3 regions of the Halomonas sp. YLGW01 genome follow, and region 2 is predicted to be linked to each of the others. Evidence: riboswitches for the same ligand, from Rfam matches in the RefSeq annotation. Region 2 holds a riboswitch; each other region holds the start of a gene.

Region 1 (5,371 bases), 880 kb from region 2:
GGGGCGATCGAGCCGCGCCAGACCGATCAGGCAGCCGGGCATGTTCTTGTCGCAGCCGCCGATCGCCACCAGGCCGTCGAAGCCCTCGCAACCGGCCACGGTCTCGATGGAATCGGCGATCACCTCCCGCGACACCAGGGAGTACTTCATGCCCTCGGTGCCGTTGGCGATGCCGTCGGAGATGGTGATGGTGTTGAAGATCACGCCCTTGCCGCCGGCACCGTCGGCCCCGGCCCGGGCTTCGTCGGCGAGGCCATCGATATGGCTGTTGCAGGGCGTGACCTGGCTCCAGGTCGAGGCGATGCCCACCTGGGGCTTGGCGAAGTCCGCGTCGGTGAAGCCCACCGCACGCAGCATGGCGCGACTGGCGGACTTGCCGAGACCATCAACCACCGGGGCGGAATGACGCCGGCGCGGATCCTTGGGGGTATCGGACATGGAGCCTCCTATCAGCGGATTGATCGTCAATCTCCTGATAGTGGGCGCCATGTCATGGCCTTGCAAACCCTCTGGCGCCTCCTAGCCAGTGCGGGTGGCCAACGCCGGGCGCAGGGAAGCGACGAAAAGGCTGACCAGCGTCGAGGCGAGCAAGGCGCCGAGGAAGGGCGCAAGCGTCGGCACTCCGCCGGGGAAGCTCGCCGCCATCAGCCCCGCCATGAAGCTGCCCTGAGCCAGCCAGCCGGGCAGCACGGCACCCAAAAGGCCCGCCAGGCCGCCGGCTACCGCGGCGGCGGTGGTCATGCGCGGCCACAGGCCGAGCAGCACCGGCACCACCGCCGAGGCACAGAGCAGATCGGCGATCAGGAACAGCCGCAGCACCGAAAGATTCTGCAGCGCCAGCGCCACCACCGGCACCATCAGCGCCACCGTCAGCCAGCGGGCCATGGGCAGGCCCAGGCCCGTCCGGCCGCTTTCGCTGCCATCGCCCACCGCCAGCGAAGCGATGGCGTTCTGCAGGGTATCGACGCTCGAGGCCACCAGGGTCACCGCCAGCACCAGGCCGAGCAGCTTGAGGCCGGCGGGCGCGTCGATCAGCAGCGCGAAGAATGGCATCGGCGGCTCGCCAAGTGCGATCCCGGACATGGCGGCGAGGATGCCCAGGCCCCCGACCACCGCGACCACCGCCACGGTCACCAGGCCGCCGAGAAGCGCCCCGCGCCCCAGAGCCTGGCCGCTCTTCGCCGCCCAGACCCGCTGCCAGTAGCCCTGATGGAAGAGATTCGCCGCGGTGACCGCGATCACCAGGGTCGCCGCCACGGAGAGCGCACTGCCAGTCGGAATGCCCGGCATCTCGGCCGTTTCCGGCAAGGCCGGCAGCCGCGACAGGCCCAGCCAGCCGACCACCGCCAGCAAGGCGATCAGGAGCCCCGCCTGCCAGCGGTCGGTGGCGAGACTCGCCCGCAGCCCGCCGAGCGCCGTGTAGAGCAGCGTGGTAACGGCCACGCCGATCACCACCAGCGCCGGCGACACCTCGGAGAGCAGCGCGGTGATGCCGCCGATGGCGGTCAGCTCCGCGGCCAGGAAGCAGGCCATGTAGAGGATCGAGATCAGTGACACATAACGGCGCACGCCGGTCCCGTAGCGGCGCTCGGCGAACTCGCCGATGCTGCGCCCCTCGGGCAGGTAGCGGCGGATCGCCGGACCACAGGCGGCCAGCACCACGAAGGGCAGCGCCGCGCCCAGCGCATAGCCTGCCAGCGCGATAGGCCCCACGAAGGCACCCACTTCCGGCGGCGCGAAGAGAATCCACGCCCCCATGCCGGAGGCCAGGAAGGATAGCCCTAAGGTCGAGGCGGTCTGGGAGTTGCGGGCGGTGACATAGTCATCAAGAACATCGTCCTCGAGAACATCTTCATCAAGCGCCCCGTTAGTACGCCGGGCGCGCAGGCCAAGCCAGGTGAACAGCACAAGCGCCGCGCCCAGCGCGGCAAACGTCGGGTAAGGCATGTCGCACTTCCTCCGCCGGTATGATCCGGATCAGGTTCCAGGGTCAGCACACGGTGCACTCTCAGTCCCGGCTCGGCCGTGTCTCTGGTGACGGCGCGGCCGGGGACTCCCCTGGCGACAGTGAATGAATTGTGGGTATGACGAGGGGATTATCTCGTGTTGAAGCGGCGGCGTCATCCCGCCCGGGCCAGTCATCTCTCCCGCTCAGGTAATGGCCTATCCGGCCGATAACCTTGACGATGCCCGGAAGACCCGACACCAACAACCACCTGCAGGGACTCAGGATGCTATATACCGCCGCGAAGGAGCACGCCGAAGGGCGCCTGCACCAGATCTTTGCCATGCCCTACAAGGCCTTCGACAACGATGTGCCCGAGCGCAACCTCCATCTGCGCGTGGCGCTCGAAGCCCTGCTGGGGAAACCGCTACGCGAGGGGCGCCTGACCCTGCAGGTGATCTACGGCTGGGAGAATGGCAGCTTTGCGCCGGCGGACCTGCATCACAGCGACCATGCGCTGGGTTCGGCAGATGACATCACCCGCCTTCTGGTCCGCTACAAGGATACCCAGGAAACGCCAGCGCCCCGCCCGGATGCTGCCGCCACCCTGCTGTCCGAGCCGCTGGAGAAGGCGATTGCCGATGCCGAACGCACCGGCCAGACCATCGACAATGAGACGCGCCGCATTCCCGCCCGCTGGCCCACGTTTCCTCAGGGCTTGAGCCTCTACACCTTCTTCAAGGTCTATCATCGCCTGACCTATGGCGAGGACGAGTCCTACCGCTCGATTCGCTGCCTGACCGCCGCGGGCCAGCGCGAGATCCATGAGTTCCACCTGGAAGAAGGTGAATTCGCCGTGGTCACCCCGCAGCAGGATGCTCCGGCTGGCGAGGTGAAGCTGGTGCTGCATGTCGGTCAGGTCGAGCCGGTGATGGCGCTGCTGGACAAGTGCGCGATCGCGGCGTAAGTGAGGCGTCTACTCGAACTCCACCACCTGGCGCACGGCCTGACCGGCGGCGAGCTGCTCGAAGCCGTCGTTGATCTCGTCGAGAGTCAGCACCCGGGAGAGCAGCCGGTCGACGGGTAGCCTGCCTTGCTGGAAGAGGGCGACGTAGCGGCCGACGTCGCGCACCGGCACGCAACTGCCCACGTAGCTGCCGCGAAGGGTGCGTTCCTCGGCCACCAGGCTGACCTGCTGGATGGCCACCTTACGCTCGGGGTGGGCGAGGCCGCCGGTAACGGTCAGGCCACCGCGACGAGTGATCCGGTAGGCGAACTCCAGTGCCTTCTCGGAGCCCGCCATCTCGATGGCGCAGTCCACGCCGCCCTGGGTCGCCTCGCGCACCTGCTCGGCACAATCTGCGGCGGCGCTGTTGAATGTTTGCGTCGCGCCCAGTTCCGCGGCCAGCGCCAGCTTGTCGTCATCCAGGTCGATGGCGATCACCTCGCTGGCCCCCGCCACCAGGGCGCCGAGCACGCTGTTGAGCCCCACCCCGCCGAGGCCGATCACCGCTACCGTCTGGCCGGCGCGGATGCCCGCCGAGTTGATGGCGGCGCCCACGCCGGTAAGCACCGCGCAGCCGAACAGGGCGGCATGACGAAACGGCAGCCGCGGGTCGATCCTGACCAGGGAGTCCCGGGAGACCACCGCATGATCGGCGAAGGCGGAAACCCCGAGGTGATGATTCACCGGCGTGCCGTCGGCGCGATGCAGGCGATGACCGCCGCCGACCAGGGTGCCGGCGTTGTTGGCCTGGGCGCCCGGCTCGCAGAGGGCCGGCCGCCCCTCGGCACAGGGCGCGCAGTGTCCGCAGCTGGGCACGAAGACGGCCACCACATGATCGCCTTCCTTCAGGTCGGTGACGCCCCGGCCCACCGCCTTGACCACCCCGGCCGCCTCGTGGCCGAGCGCCATCGGCACCGGGCGCGGCCGGTTGCCATCGATCACCGAGAGATCCGAGTGGCACAGGCCGGCGGCCTTGATCTGCACCAGTACCTCGTTATCGCCAGGCGGCGAGAGCTCGAGTTCCTCGATCTCCAGCGGTCGGGTCTCGTGATAGGGGCGAGCACGCCCGATCTCCTGCAGCACGGCGGCATTGATCTTCATGTCGTGGATCCTTGTTGTTTTTCGTGAGGGCTCGAGAAAGCGCAAAGGCTCCACGGTAGGCCAGCGCGTTCACCAGCGGCAATTGGACTTAGGTCAGCGCCACGGTGCCGGTCTCGGCTCATGCGACGTCCCGACGCAAGCGGCCCCGCCTGCTATCAGACGGGGCCGCTCGAAACCACGGCTGACGGATGCTCAACCCAGCGAGATGGTGCTGTTGATGCCGCCGGAGACGTTCTCGGGCTCGAACCAGCGGGCGGTCACGGTCTTGGTCTGAGTCCAGAAGGCGATCGCCTGCTTGCCGTTGGGGCCGAGATCGCCAAGCTTCGAGGCCCGGGAGCCGGTGAAGCTGAAGTAGGCGACCGGCACCGGGATCGGCACGTTGATGCCGACCTGGCCGACGTCGATGTCACTCTCGTAACGCCGTGCCACCCAGCCGGAATTGGTGAAGATCGAGGTGCCGTTGCCGTTGGGGTTGGCGTTGACGAAGGCGATGGCCTCATCGAGGGTCTCGACGCCCACCACGCACAGCACCGGCCCGAAGACCTCCTCGCGGTAGATGGTCATCTCGGCGGTCACGTCGCTGAACACCGTGGGGCCGACGAAGTTGCCGTTCGGGTAGCCCTCGACCTTGAGGCTACGGCCGTCCAGCGCCAGGGTTGCGCCTTCCCGGGCCCCGGCCTCGATCAGCCCCTCGACGCGTTCCTTGGCCGCGGGCGATACCAGCGGGCCGAGATCGGCGTCGCGCTGGGTGCCGGGACCGACCTTCATGTTGCGGGCACCCTCGACGATGTCGTCGAGCCAGGCCCGCGCCTCGCCCACCAGCACCACCACCGAGTTGGCCATGCAGCGCTGGCCGGCGGCGCCGAAGGCCGAGCCCAGCAGGTTGTTGATGGCCTGGCTGCGGTTGGCGTCGGGCATCACCACGCAATGGTTCTTGGCGCCCATCATCGACTGCACCCGCTTGCCGGCCTCGGAGCCGCGGCGGTAGAGATGCGTGCCCACATGGGTCGAGCCGATGAACGACAGCGCCTTGATGTCCGGGTGATCGCAGATCTGATTGGCGACATCCGGGCCGCCGTGCACCACGTTGAGCACCCCGGCCGGCACCCCGGCCTGGTGGGCCAATTCGACCAGGCGCATGGTCGAGGACGGGTCCTGCTCCGAGGGCTTGAGGACAAAGGTGTTACCGGTGGCGATGGCCAGCGGGAACATGAAGCAGGGCAGCATGATCGGGAAGTTGAAGGCGGTGATGCCCGCCCCCACGCCGAGGGGCTGATTGAGGGTATAGACGTCCACCTCGTTGGCGGCATTCTCGGCAA
Region 2 (5,371 bases):
TTGATCTCGATTCCGCTGGGGGTACGCAAGGCCCTGCGCCACGGCTCGCCCTTCGATGTCTGGACCTCGGGCCTGGTGATCGTCGGCTATGCGATTCCCGGTTTCCTGTTCGCGATCCTCCTGATCGTGCTGTTCGCCGGCGGCAGCTACTTCGATGTCTTTCCGCTGCGTGGCCTGACCTCACCGGACTTCGATACGCTTTCGACCTGGGGCAAGATCAAGGACTACTTCTGGCATATCTCATTGCCGGTGCTGGCCTCCGCCATCGGCAGCTTCGCCACCCTGACCATGCTAACCAAGAACAGCTTTCTCGATGAGATTCACAAGCAGTACGTGCTTACCGCGCGGGCCAAGGGCGCCAGCGACCGCCAGGTGCTCTACGGCCACGTCTTTCGCAACGCCATGCTGATCATCATCGCCGGGCTGCCCTCGGCGCTGATCGGCATCTTCTTCACCGGCTCGCTGTTGATCGAGGTCATCTTCTCCCTGAACGGCCTCGGTCTGCTGGGCTTCGAGGCCGTGATGCAACGCGACTACCCGGTGATCTTCGGCACCCTCTACCTGTACACCCTGATCGGACTGATCCTTAAACTGATCTCCGACCTGACCTACGTGTGGGTCGACCCGCGCATCGATTTCGCGACCAGGGAGGCCTGATGACGCTCTTCACCCGCTTTCATCAGTCACTGTCGCCGATCACGCGCCGCCGCCTGGCCGTCTTCAGCGGCAACCGCCGCGCTCGGCTGTCGCTTTGGTTGTTCCTTTGCATGTTCATCCTGAGCCTCGGTGCCGAGTTGATCGCCAACGACAAGCCACTGGTCATGCGCTATCAGGGCGACTGGTACGTCCCGCTGCTGGTCGACTACCCGGAAACCGAATTCGGCGGTTTTCTGCCCACCGCCACCGACTACCGGGACCCCTATGTGCGCGAGGCCATCGAGGCAGACGGCTGGATGCTATGGCCGCCGATCCCCTATTCCTACCAGACCCTGGACATGGAGCTGAGCCGGCCGGCTCCCTCCTCGCCGGATGGGCGTCACTGGCTGGGCACCGACGACCAGGGGCGCGATGTACTGGCCCGGGTGATCTATGGCTTCCGGCTATCGGTGGTCTTCGCGCTGGTGCTGACCATCGGCTCGCTGGCGATGGGGGTGGTCATCGGCGGCGTGCAGGGCTACTTCGGCGGTAAGGTCGACCTGATAGGCCAACGCCTGATCGAGATCTGGTCAGGGTTGCCGGTGCTGTTCCTGCTGATCATCCTGGCAAGCCTGGTGGAGCCCAATTTGTGGTGGCTGCTCGGCATCATGCTACTGTTCTCCTGGCTGGGGCTCGTCGATGTGGTGCGCGCCGAGTTCCTGCGCGCCCGCAATCTCGAATACGTGCGCGCCGCCAAGGCCATGGGCCTGCCCTCCTACCTGATCATGTGGCGCCATGTACTGCCCAATGCCATGGTCGCCACCCTGACGTTCATTCCGTTTCTGTTCACCGGCGCCATTACCACACTGACCGCACTGGACTTCCTTGGCTTCGGTCTGCCGCCTGGATCGCCGTCGCTGGGCGAGCTGGTGGCGCAGGGCAAGAACAACCTGCAGGCACCTTGGCTCGGCATCACCGCCTTCGTCAGCCTGTCGCTGATGCTCTCGCTGCTGGTATTCATCGGCGAAGGCCTTCGCGATGCCTTCGACCCGCGCCACATCCAGGCGAGCCCCAAGGCGACCGCCACGCCCGCGACCACCCCGGCCGCCATCAGGAGCACGGACGATGCCTGAGACGATGTCTATCCCCCCCCATCACGCCCGCCCCCTGCTGCGCCTGGATGACCTGAGCATCGGCTTCGACGGCCAGACGGTCGTCGACGCGCTGTCACTCACCGTCCACGCGGGTGAGGCCGTGGCCCTGGTCGGTGAATCCGGCTCCGGCAAGTCAGTCAGCGCCCTGGGGGCCATGAACCTGCTGCCCGACAACGCAAGCGTCAACGGTTCTCGCCGACTCGGTGACACGGACCTGGCGACGCTGAAGCGGCGAGACTGGCAGGGCTTGCTGGGCAGTCGGGTCGGCTTCGTCTTTCAGGAGCCCATGACCTCGCTGAACCCACTGCACACCGTCGAGAAACAGATTGGCGAGAGCCTGCGCCTGCATCAGGGCCTCAGCGGCAAGGCCGCCCGCGCACGAGCCCGCGATCTTCTTATCCAGGTCAAGCTGCCGCGCCCCGATGAGCTGCTCGATGCCTGGCCCCATCAGCTGTCCGGCGGCCAGCGCCAGCGCGTCATGATTGCCATGGCGATCGCCAATGAACCGGATCTCCTGATCGCCGATGAGCCCACCACGGCGCTGGATGTCACCGTGCAGCAGGATATCCTCGCCCTGCTCAGGGAGCTTCGCGAGCGCCATGGCATGGGCATGCTGCTGATCACCCATGACCTGAACCTGGTACGCCGTCATGCCGATCGGGTCTGCGTGCTCTATCAGGGGCGCGAACAGGAAACCGGTCCGGTGGAGCGGGTCTTCCGTGATCCCCAGAGTCGTTATACCCGCACCCTGCTGGATGCCGAGCCTCGCGGCCGCCCACTGCCACTCGACACACCGCCCGTGCTGCTCGCCGCACGGGGCTTGCGCGTGGCCTTCTCGCGCTCCAAGCGCCTCTTCGCCAAGACCCCGGCGCCCTTCGTGGCCGTGGAGCCACTTGATCTGACCCTGCGCCGCGGCGAGACCCTCGGCATCGTCGGTGAGTCCGGTTCCGGCAAGACCACCCTCGCCATGGCGCTGCTGCGCCTGATCGCAAGCGATGGCGAGATCGACTTCTCAGGAGCGCGCCTGGACACGCTCAGCGGCACGGCCCTGCGCAAGCAACGCCGACGCTTTCAGATTGTCTTCCAGGATCCCTATGGCTCGCTTTCACCGCGCCTGCCGGTGGCCAGGATCATCAGCGAGGGGCTGCGCTTTCATCACCCCGAGCTCGAGGATGCCGAAGTCGAGCGGCGCGTTCAGGCGACGCTGCTCGAGGTCGGGCTGCCCGCCGACTGTGCCTCCCGCTACCCGCATGAGTTCTCCGGCGGTCAGCGCCAGCGCATCGCCGTGGCCCGGGCGATCATCCTCGAGCCGGAACTGGTGGTGCTCGACGAACCCACCTCGGCGCTGGATCGCACCGTACAGAAGCAGTTGGTCGAACTGCTGCGTGACCTGCAGGCACGACGCGGACTGAGCTACCTGTTCATCAGTCATGATCTGGCCGTGGTGCGCACCATGGCTCACCGGGTGATGGTGATGAAGGACGGCGAGGTGCTCGAGGAAGGCTTAAGCGAGCAGGTGCTGGGTGATCCTCAGACCCCTTACACCCGGGCACTGGTCGAGGCCGCCGGCCTGGCGCCGTCCTCCGGCTGAATCGCTGCGGGCTTTACAGCCAGGCAGTCGGCGGGGATAGTACCTTTTCTTGATGACAGGGGCGCCGGTGCTCGCCGGCTGAGAGGCACCCTTCGAACCTGACCCGGATAATGCCGGCGGAGGGAGTCGTGTGGCAGGCTCATCCAGCCTCTGCCCACGGTCGCCTCCGCGATGGAGGCCCATGATGACCACAGTGAATCCTGCTCTTCACCTAGCACGCGTGCGCGAAACGTCGCCGCTGATCCACAACATCACCAACTTCGTCGCCATGAATTCCATGGCCAACGTCCTGTTGGCGATCGGCGCCTCTCCAGCCATGGTGCATGCGCGCGAGGAAGCCGGTGAATTCGCCGGCCTCGCCCAGGCCTTGACCATCAACATCGGCACCCTGTCACCGCACTGGGTCGATGCCATGATCGAGGCCGCCAGCGCCGCCCAGACTACCGGCACGCCCTGGGTGCTGGACCCGGTCGCGGTCGGCGCCACCACTTACCGCCGCCAGACGGCCCGTCAGCTGGTCGCTCTGTCCCCCACAGTGATCCGCGGCAATGCCTCGGAAATCATGGCGCTGGTGAATCAGAGCTCGGGCGGACGAGGCGTCGACAGCACCGACGCTGCCGATAGCGCGCTCGACGCCGCCCTTCAGCTGGCGCGGCAGACCGGCGCCGTTGTCGCCGTCACCGGGGAACAGGATATCGTGACCGACGGCCAGCGCCTGGCAAGGATCGAGGGAGGCCATCCACTCATGCCCAAGGTCACGACCCTGGGGTGCTCGCTAACCGGCGTCGTCGCAGCCTTCATCGCCGATGCCGAGGACATCTTTGCCGCCACCGTCGCGGCCCTTGACGGCTATGCCGCCGCCGGCGAACGGGCCGGCAAGGACGCCAAGGGACCCGGCAGTTTCTCGGTGGCCTTTCTCGACGCCTTGCATGGCCTCGACGCCGGCGCACTGTCAGGGCGTCACCTGGAGATCGAACATGTCTAATCATCATCCATCGAAGGCATTCGACTTGTCCCTTTACCTGGTCACCGATGCCGAGCTATGCGCCCAGGCAGGGCTCATCGACACCGTGCTTGGCGCCGTACGTGGCGGGGTCACGATGATTCAGCTGCGTGACAAGACCGCCACCGATACCGAGCTCACCGCCCAGGCCCGCACACTGATGACAGCGCTTCAGGGTACTGGTGTCCCCTTGATCATCAACGACCGCCTGGAAGTTGCCCTCGCCGCCAAGGCAGATGGCCTACATATCGGCCAGGGAGACGGTGACGTGGCCGAGGCGCGTCGGTGCCTGGGCCCTCGAGCCATTCTGGGGCTGTCGGTCGAAAACTGCACTCAGCTTGCAACTCTGGATCCCGAGCCGCTCGATTACCTTGGCCTGGGCCCGGTATTCGCCACCTCGACCAAGCAGGATCATGCACCGCCACTCGGAATGGAGGGGCTCGCCGCCCTGGCGACGGCCAGTGTGTTGCCCACGGTGGCCATCGGCGGCTTGAACGCAGATCACGTGAAGGCCGTCAGGCAAGCAGGCGCCGATGGACTGGCGGTCATCTCTGCGATCTGCGGTCAAGCAGATCCGCAAGCCGCCGCCACTGCATTCGGCCAAGCCGATCGCTGAGGCGCCCGACAAGGGTTATTCATGAATAAGCCAGCGGCCTCTCCCTGCCTTCTGGGGCTGAACGAGGACTGAACGGTGCAGCATAAAACGGCTACGCTGAGTGCAGGCAGGCATCTTGCTGTGTCTCAACCAGCAAGATGCCATCATGCTGTGCTGGACCATGACACGCTGGGGGATGCCGAGATGAAGACACTGAACCAAAGATGCGGCCGCTGGCTGGCTGCACTGGCACTGACGATGCTGGCCGTACCGGCAATCGCCATGGAGGGCGTCGGGTTTGCAAGCCCTGAGGACGGTGCTGAAGTATCAAACCCGATACAGGTGGAAATGGAGGTGATGGGCATGCATGTGCAGCCCGCGGGCACCATCGA
Region 3 (5,371 bases), 1.0 Mb from region 2:
CCCTGGTGGCTGGCGCTGGTCTCGTCGGGGGCTGAAACGGCCGCCGGCTACATCAAGACGCACGGCCAGGTGGCGCGGGATATCATGACGCACCCGGTGGTCCAGGTGGAGGAAGGTGCCACGGTCGGCGAGATCGCCCGGTTGCTCGAGAAGCGTCATATCAAGCGCGTGCCGGTGACCCGAGACGGCAGGCTGGTGGGCATCGTCAGCCGCGCCAATCTGCTGCAGGGCCTAGCCAGCACGCCGCCGGCAAGCGAAGGCACCGTGGATGATCGCAGCCTGCGCGAGGCCCTCAACAAGGAGCTGGAGGAGAAACTCAACACCGTGCGCGTCAACGTCATCGTCAAGGATGGGGTGGTCGAGCTGTGGGGGCTGGTGGCCAGCGATGAGGAAATGAAGGCGGTGCAGCTGGCCGCCGAGAACCAGCCGGGCGTCAAGCGCATCGAGAACAACCTGAGCCGCATGCCACTGGGCTATGGCGCCATGTAACGGCAGGCGAAGCACCGTGCGGTGAGGGCACGAAGGGTGGGTCGACGAGTGTGAGCCTTCACATGCCCGGCATGTCATGACCTTCGAGGTAAGGGGAAGAGGGAAAAGAAACGAGAGGGAGAATCTACTGGCGCAATCAGCGGCAATGGACCATCTTGGAACAGGGATATAGAACGCTGTTTCAAAACCCTGCTTGTCGAGCATTTCCAAAGAAATGCCCTGATCAGGGTTCCTGATGGAGGAGGTGGTGCATGAAATGGTTCATGATGCCGGTGGTGGCCTGCGTCGCATTGTCAGCCATGGCCGGCAGCGCTCAGGCTCAGCAGATGAGTATTACCCCGGCGGCCTATCTGGGCGCCGATGTCATGTTTTGGGACTTCGACCCGAACGGTCGTTTCTCCGCCGAGAGTGAGGCGCTTAGGCTTCGCGCCGGCATGCAGTTCAACGACTACTTCGCCCTCGAGGGGCATCTGGCCACCGGCGGATCGGATTCGATCGGTCCAGTGGACATCGACCTAGACTACCTGGCCGGCATCTTCGCCAAGGGCTTCCTGCCGGTGTCCCGGGAGTTCCGGCTCTATGGGTTGCTGGGTGCCAGCGAGGTGTCCTTCGAGAACGTCAGATTCGACGGCGACGACAGCGAGAGCGGTTTCTCCGGTGGCATCGGCGCCGAGTTCGACATGAGCCGCAACCTGTCGTTTGGCGCCGATTACATCCGCTATCTCGATGAAGACAGCTACACCTTCGACGGCTTTAGCCTAGGCGCTACCTACCGCTTCTAGGCTCGCTTGTCGCCGTCGCGTCCCACGACCTCGCCTGGCTCCGCCTGACGCAGGCGATAACGGCAAGGCCCCGCAAATGTGAGCATCATTGCGGGGCCTTTTGGGTTTTGGGGCGGGTTAGGTTCTACACCTCCTGGTAGAGCCGGGCGCCCGCGGCCTTGAAGGCTTCGGCCTTTTCTTCCATGCCCTTCATCACGGCCTGACGGTCGTCCTCGAGGCCATGCTCGGCGGCTGCGTCCTTGGCCCCGTTCTTGAAAGCAGCGTCGCGCACCTCCTGACTGATCTTCATCGAGCAGAACTTCGGCCCGCACATGGAGCAGAAGTGCGCCACCTTGGCCGAGTCCTTGGGCAGGGTCTCGTCGTGATAGTCCCGGGCGGTGTCCGGGTCCAGCCCCAGGTTGAACTGATCCTCCCAGCGGAACTCGAAGCGCGCCTTGGACAGCGCGTTGTCACGGCGCTGGGCGGCGGGGTGGCCCTTGGCCAGGTCCGCGGCATGGGCGGCGATCTTGTAGGTGATGATGCCGGTCTTGACGTCGTCCTTGTTGGGCAGGCCCAGGTGTTCCTTGGGAGTCACGTAGCAGAGCATGGCGCAGCCGTACCAGCCGATCATGGCAGCACCGATGCCGGAGGTGATGTGGTCATAGCCCGGTGCGATGTCGGTGGTCAGCGGGCCGAGGGTGTAGAAGGGCGCCTCGTCACACTCGGCAAGCTGCTTGTCCATGTTCTCCTTGATCAGGTGCATCGGCACATGCCCGGGGCCCTCGATCATCACCTGGACATCATGCTGCCAGGCGATGCGGGTCAGCTCGCCGAGGGTTTCGAGCTCGGCGAACTGGGCCGCGTCGTTGGCATCGGCCACCGAGCCCGGGCGCAGGCCGTCGCCCAGCGAGAAGGCCACGTCATACTGCTTGCAGATCTCGCAGATCTCCTCGAAGTGGGTATAGAGAAAGCTCTCCTGATGGTGGTAGAGGCACCACTTGGCCATGATCGACCCGCCCCGGGAGACGATGCCGGTGACGCGCTTGGCCGTCAGCGGCACATAGCGCAAGAGCACCCCGGCATGGATGGTGAAGTAGTCCACCCCCTGTTCGGCCTGCTCGATCAGGGTGTCGCGGAACACCTCCCAGGTCAGGTCCTCGGCCACCCCGTTGACCTTCTCCAGTGCCTGGTAGATGGGCACGGTGCCGATCGGCACCGGGGCGTTGCGGATGATCCACTCCCGGGTCTCGTGGATGTTCTGACCGGTGGACAGGTCCATGATGGTATCCGAGCCCCAGCGGATGCCCCAGGTCATCTTGTCGACCTCGTCCTCGATCGAAGAGGTCACCGCCGAGTTGCCCAGGTTGCCGTTGATCTTCACCAGGAAATTGCGGCCGATGATCATCGGCTCGGCTTCCGGATGGTTGATGTTGCTCGGGATGATGGCCCGGCCGGCGGCCACCTCGTCACGCACGAACTCCGGCGTGATCTCCTCGGGAAGCTGCGCGCCGAAGCCCTGGCCAGCGTGCTGATGGCCTAGGATGCGTTCGACCTCCGCCGTCCCCAGTGCTTGCCTACGCTGATTTTCCCGGATGGCGATGAACTCCATCTCCGGCGTGATGATGCCCTGGCGGGCATAGTGGAGCTGGGTGACGTTCCTGCCGGCCTTGGCACGGCGCGGGGTACGGGTCAGGTCGAACCGCAGTGGGGCGAGCATGGGATCATTGGCGCGGCGGCGGCCGTACTCGGAGCTGGGACCCTCGAGCCACTCGGTGTCGTTGCGCTCATCGATCCAGGCCTCGCGCAGGGCGTTCAGGCCGCGGCGCAGGTCGATCTCGGCATCCGGGTCGGTGTAGGGCCCGGAGGTGTCGTACACCAGCAGCGGCGGGTTGGTCTCGACGCCGTCGGAGGTGGTGGTCGGCGACAGGGAAATTTCGCGAAAGGGCACGCGGATGTCCGGGCGTGACCCCTCGACATAGACCTTGCGCGAGCCGGGCAGGGGCGCGATGGCGGCCGCATCGACGCGGGCCTGTTCGTTGAGGAAGTGCTGGGTGTTGCTCATGCGATGTGTTCTCCCGAAAGCATCAGGGAGGACAAGCGAAGGAGAGACAGGGGCTGGCGGCGAGTCGGACTCATGAGAAGGCGGCCTGCCTGTCGCTTGATCCCTACGCTGGTACCCTCCCGAAGGAATTAACCAGATCAGGTTCAACGGAATCCGTCCTGCCACGCGTGAGGCGTGTTGGGCGATCTCAGCCGGTATCACCGGCACCCCGTCAAGCGAGTGATGGGAGCCGTGGCTCCCGGTGGAGGTCTTCAATAGCTGTTCGGCACCACCCGACCGAACGGCCTGTTGCTACGAGCCCTTCTTCAGCAGGCCCCTTGGCGGAGCAAATGGCAGCGGGCTCATGGCAGTGGGATCAGTCGCGGCGATCCAGCCCCATCTGCCAGAAATCGATCTCGAGCCGCGTGGCCTCAGTGAACACGCGGCTCAGCTCCTGGAAGCGTCGCGGGCTGACCTCCGCGAGGCGCGCATCGAGCCAGGCGCGCTCGTCGTGCATCGCGGCCTGGAAGTCGTCACTTTCGTACATGGCGATCCAGGCATCATAAGGATTGGCCTCGCCGCGCACCGTGAAGGCCTGGGTGTTCAGCCAGTTGGCGATCTCGCCGTAGCCGATCAGGCATGGGGCCAGCGCCACATGCAGGTCGAGCAGGTCGCCGCGGTGGCCGGTCTCGAGCACGTAGCGGGTGTAGGCCAGGGTGGCGCGGGCCTCGGGCAGCCGGGCCAGGTCGTCTTCGCTGATGCCCCATTCGCGGCAGAACCCGATGTGCAGGTCGAGCTCCACGTCGAGGATGGTTTTCAGACCGTCGAAGGCCTGACGCAGCTCGGCCAGGGTACGGCTCTTGTAGGCCGCCAGGGCATAGGCCCGGGAGAAGTGGACCAGGAACAGGTAGTCCTGCTGCAGGTAGTGACGGAAGGCACCTTCGTCGAGGCGGCCGGCGCCGAGGGCGCGCACGAAATCGTGTTCCAGGTAGGCGCGCCAGTCCTGGTGGCAGGCGTCGGTCAGGTCACTGAAGCGATAGCCCATCTTGCCTCCGTTGCGGTCTGGATTCGGGGCACGGGCGGCATAGGGAAGGGCAGGCATGACCGGGCAGGAATGAGCACACGGCTCTTCGGTCACCGCTTGATTCCTACGCCGGTACGAGCCGGATCAGGTTCAACGGGATCCACCCTGTGGCGTGCTGGGCACGGCGCTGGGTGGTCTCAGCCGGCATCACCGGCACCCCGTCAAGCGAGTGACGCCAGTCTAGCAGCTTGTCGCGCCCTTGCCAGTCCGGGTTATGCTGGTGCTCGGCCTTCCCTTTCAAGACGAGGATGTCACGGATGATGTCACCCCCTTCTCCAACGCCCGCCATGACCATGCTGGTGGCCGGCGACCCCGACCAGCTCACCGGCAGTTATGTCTACGATGCCCGTATCGCCGAGGCGCTGCGCGAACGTGGCTGGGAGGTCGCGGTCGAGGGGCTGGCCGGGCGATTCCCGATGCCCGATCAGCAGGCGACCGAGAGCCTCGAGGCTGCCCTGACGCACCGGCCGGACGGCGCCCGGGTGGTGCTCGATGCCATGGTCATGGCCGGCCTGCCGGAGGTGGTGGCTCGCCATGCCGACCGACTCGAGCTCACCGCCCTGATGCATCACCCGCTCGCCGACGAGACCAGCCTGAGCGCCAGTCAGCGGGAAGGCTTTCGCGAAAGCGAGACCCGAGCGCTGGCGGCGATGCATCGGGTAATCGCGACCAGCGCCTTCACGGCCGGGCGGCTGGCCGATTTCGCCGTGCCCGCCTCGCGCATTCACGTGGTCGAGCCGGGCGTGGCACCGGCCCCCTTGGCTGAAAGGGTCACCCGCCATGAGGACGAATGCGAGCCGGCACGGCTCTTGTGCGTGGCGAGCCTCACCCCGCGAAAGGGCCACGAGGTGCTGATCGAGGCGCTCGCCGAGCTGTCCGGTCTCAACTGGCAGTGCGATTGCATCGGGGGGCTGGATCTCGATCCGGCGCATGCCAGCCACATCGAGGCGATGATCGAGGCGCGAGGGCTCGGCGAATGGATGCATCTGCTGGGAA

The links. Region 2 has a riboswitch for thiamine pyrophosphate ahead of thiM (hydroxyethylthiazole kinase). Riboswitches for the same ligand answer to the same signal wherever they lie in the genome.
Region 1: another riboswitch for thiamine pyrophosphate. It lies ahead of IEJ03_RS03180 (sodium:solute symporter); the one in region 2 lies ahead of thiM (hydroxyethylthiazole kinase).
Region 3: another riboswitch for thiamine pyrophosphate. It lies ahead of thiC (phosphomethylpyrimidine synthase ThiC); the one in region 2 lies ahead of thiM (hydroxyethylthiazole kinase).

The regions. Positions count from the first base shown of each region.
Region 1 is NZ_CP062005.1:676,433-681,803, reverse strand. Features, by position in the region: gene ilvD (dihydroxy-acid dehydratase) at 1-438, opposite strand, end outside; gene IEJ03_RS03180 (sodium:solute symporter) at 520-1,947, opposite strand; TPP riboswitch at 1,937-2,070, opposite strand; gene IEJ03_RS03175 (hypothetical protein) at 2,187-2,912, shown strand; gene IEJ03_RS03170 (zinc-dependent alcohol dehydrogenase family protein) at 2,922-4,052, opposite strand; gene IEJ03_RS03165 (CoA-acylating methylmalonate-semialdehyde dehydrogenase) at 4,245-5,371, opposite strand, start outside.
Region 2 is NZ_CP062005.1:1,557,433-1,562,803, reverse strand. Features, by position in the region: gene IEJ03_RS07230 (microcin C ABC transporter permease YejB) at 1-657, shown strand, start outside; gene IEJ03_RS07225 (ABC transporter permease) at 657-1,769, shown strand; gene IEJ03_RS07220 (dipeptide ABC transporter ATP-binding protein) at 1,774-3,381, shown strand; TPP riboswitch at 3,429-3,523, shown strand; gene thiM (hydroxyethylthiazole kinase) at 3,563-4,366, shown strand; gene thiE (thiamine phosphate synthase) at 4,359-5,000, shown strand; gene IEJ03_RS07205 (DUF4399 domain-containing protein) at 5,184-5,371, shown strand, end outside.
Region 3 is NZ_CP062005.1:2,561,200-2,566,570, reverse strand. Features, by position in the region: gene IEJ03_RS11795 (CBS domain-containing protein) at 1-489, shown strand, start outside; gene IEJ03_RS11790 (porin family protein) at 741-1,271, shown strand; gene thiC (phosphomethylpyrimidine synthase ThiC) at 1,396-3,312, opposite strand; TPP riboswitch at 3,396-3,533, opposite strand; gene tenA (thiaminase II) at 3,668-4,336, opposite strand; TPP riboswitch at 4,420-4,546, opposite strand; gene IEJ03_RS11775 (glycosyltransferase family 4 protein) at 4,633-5,371, shown strand, end outside.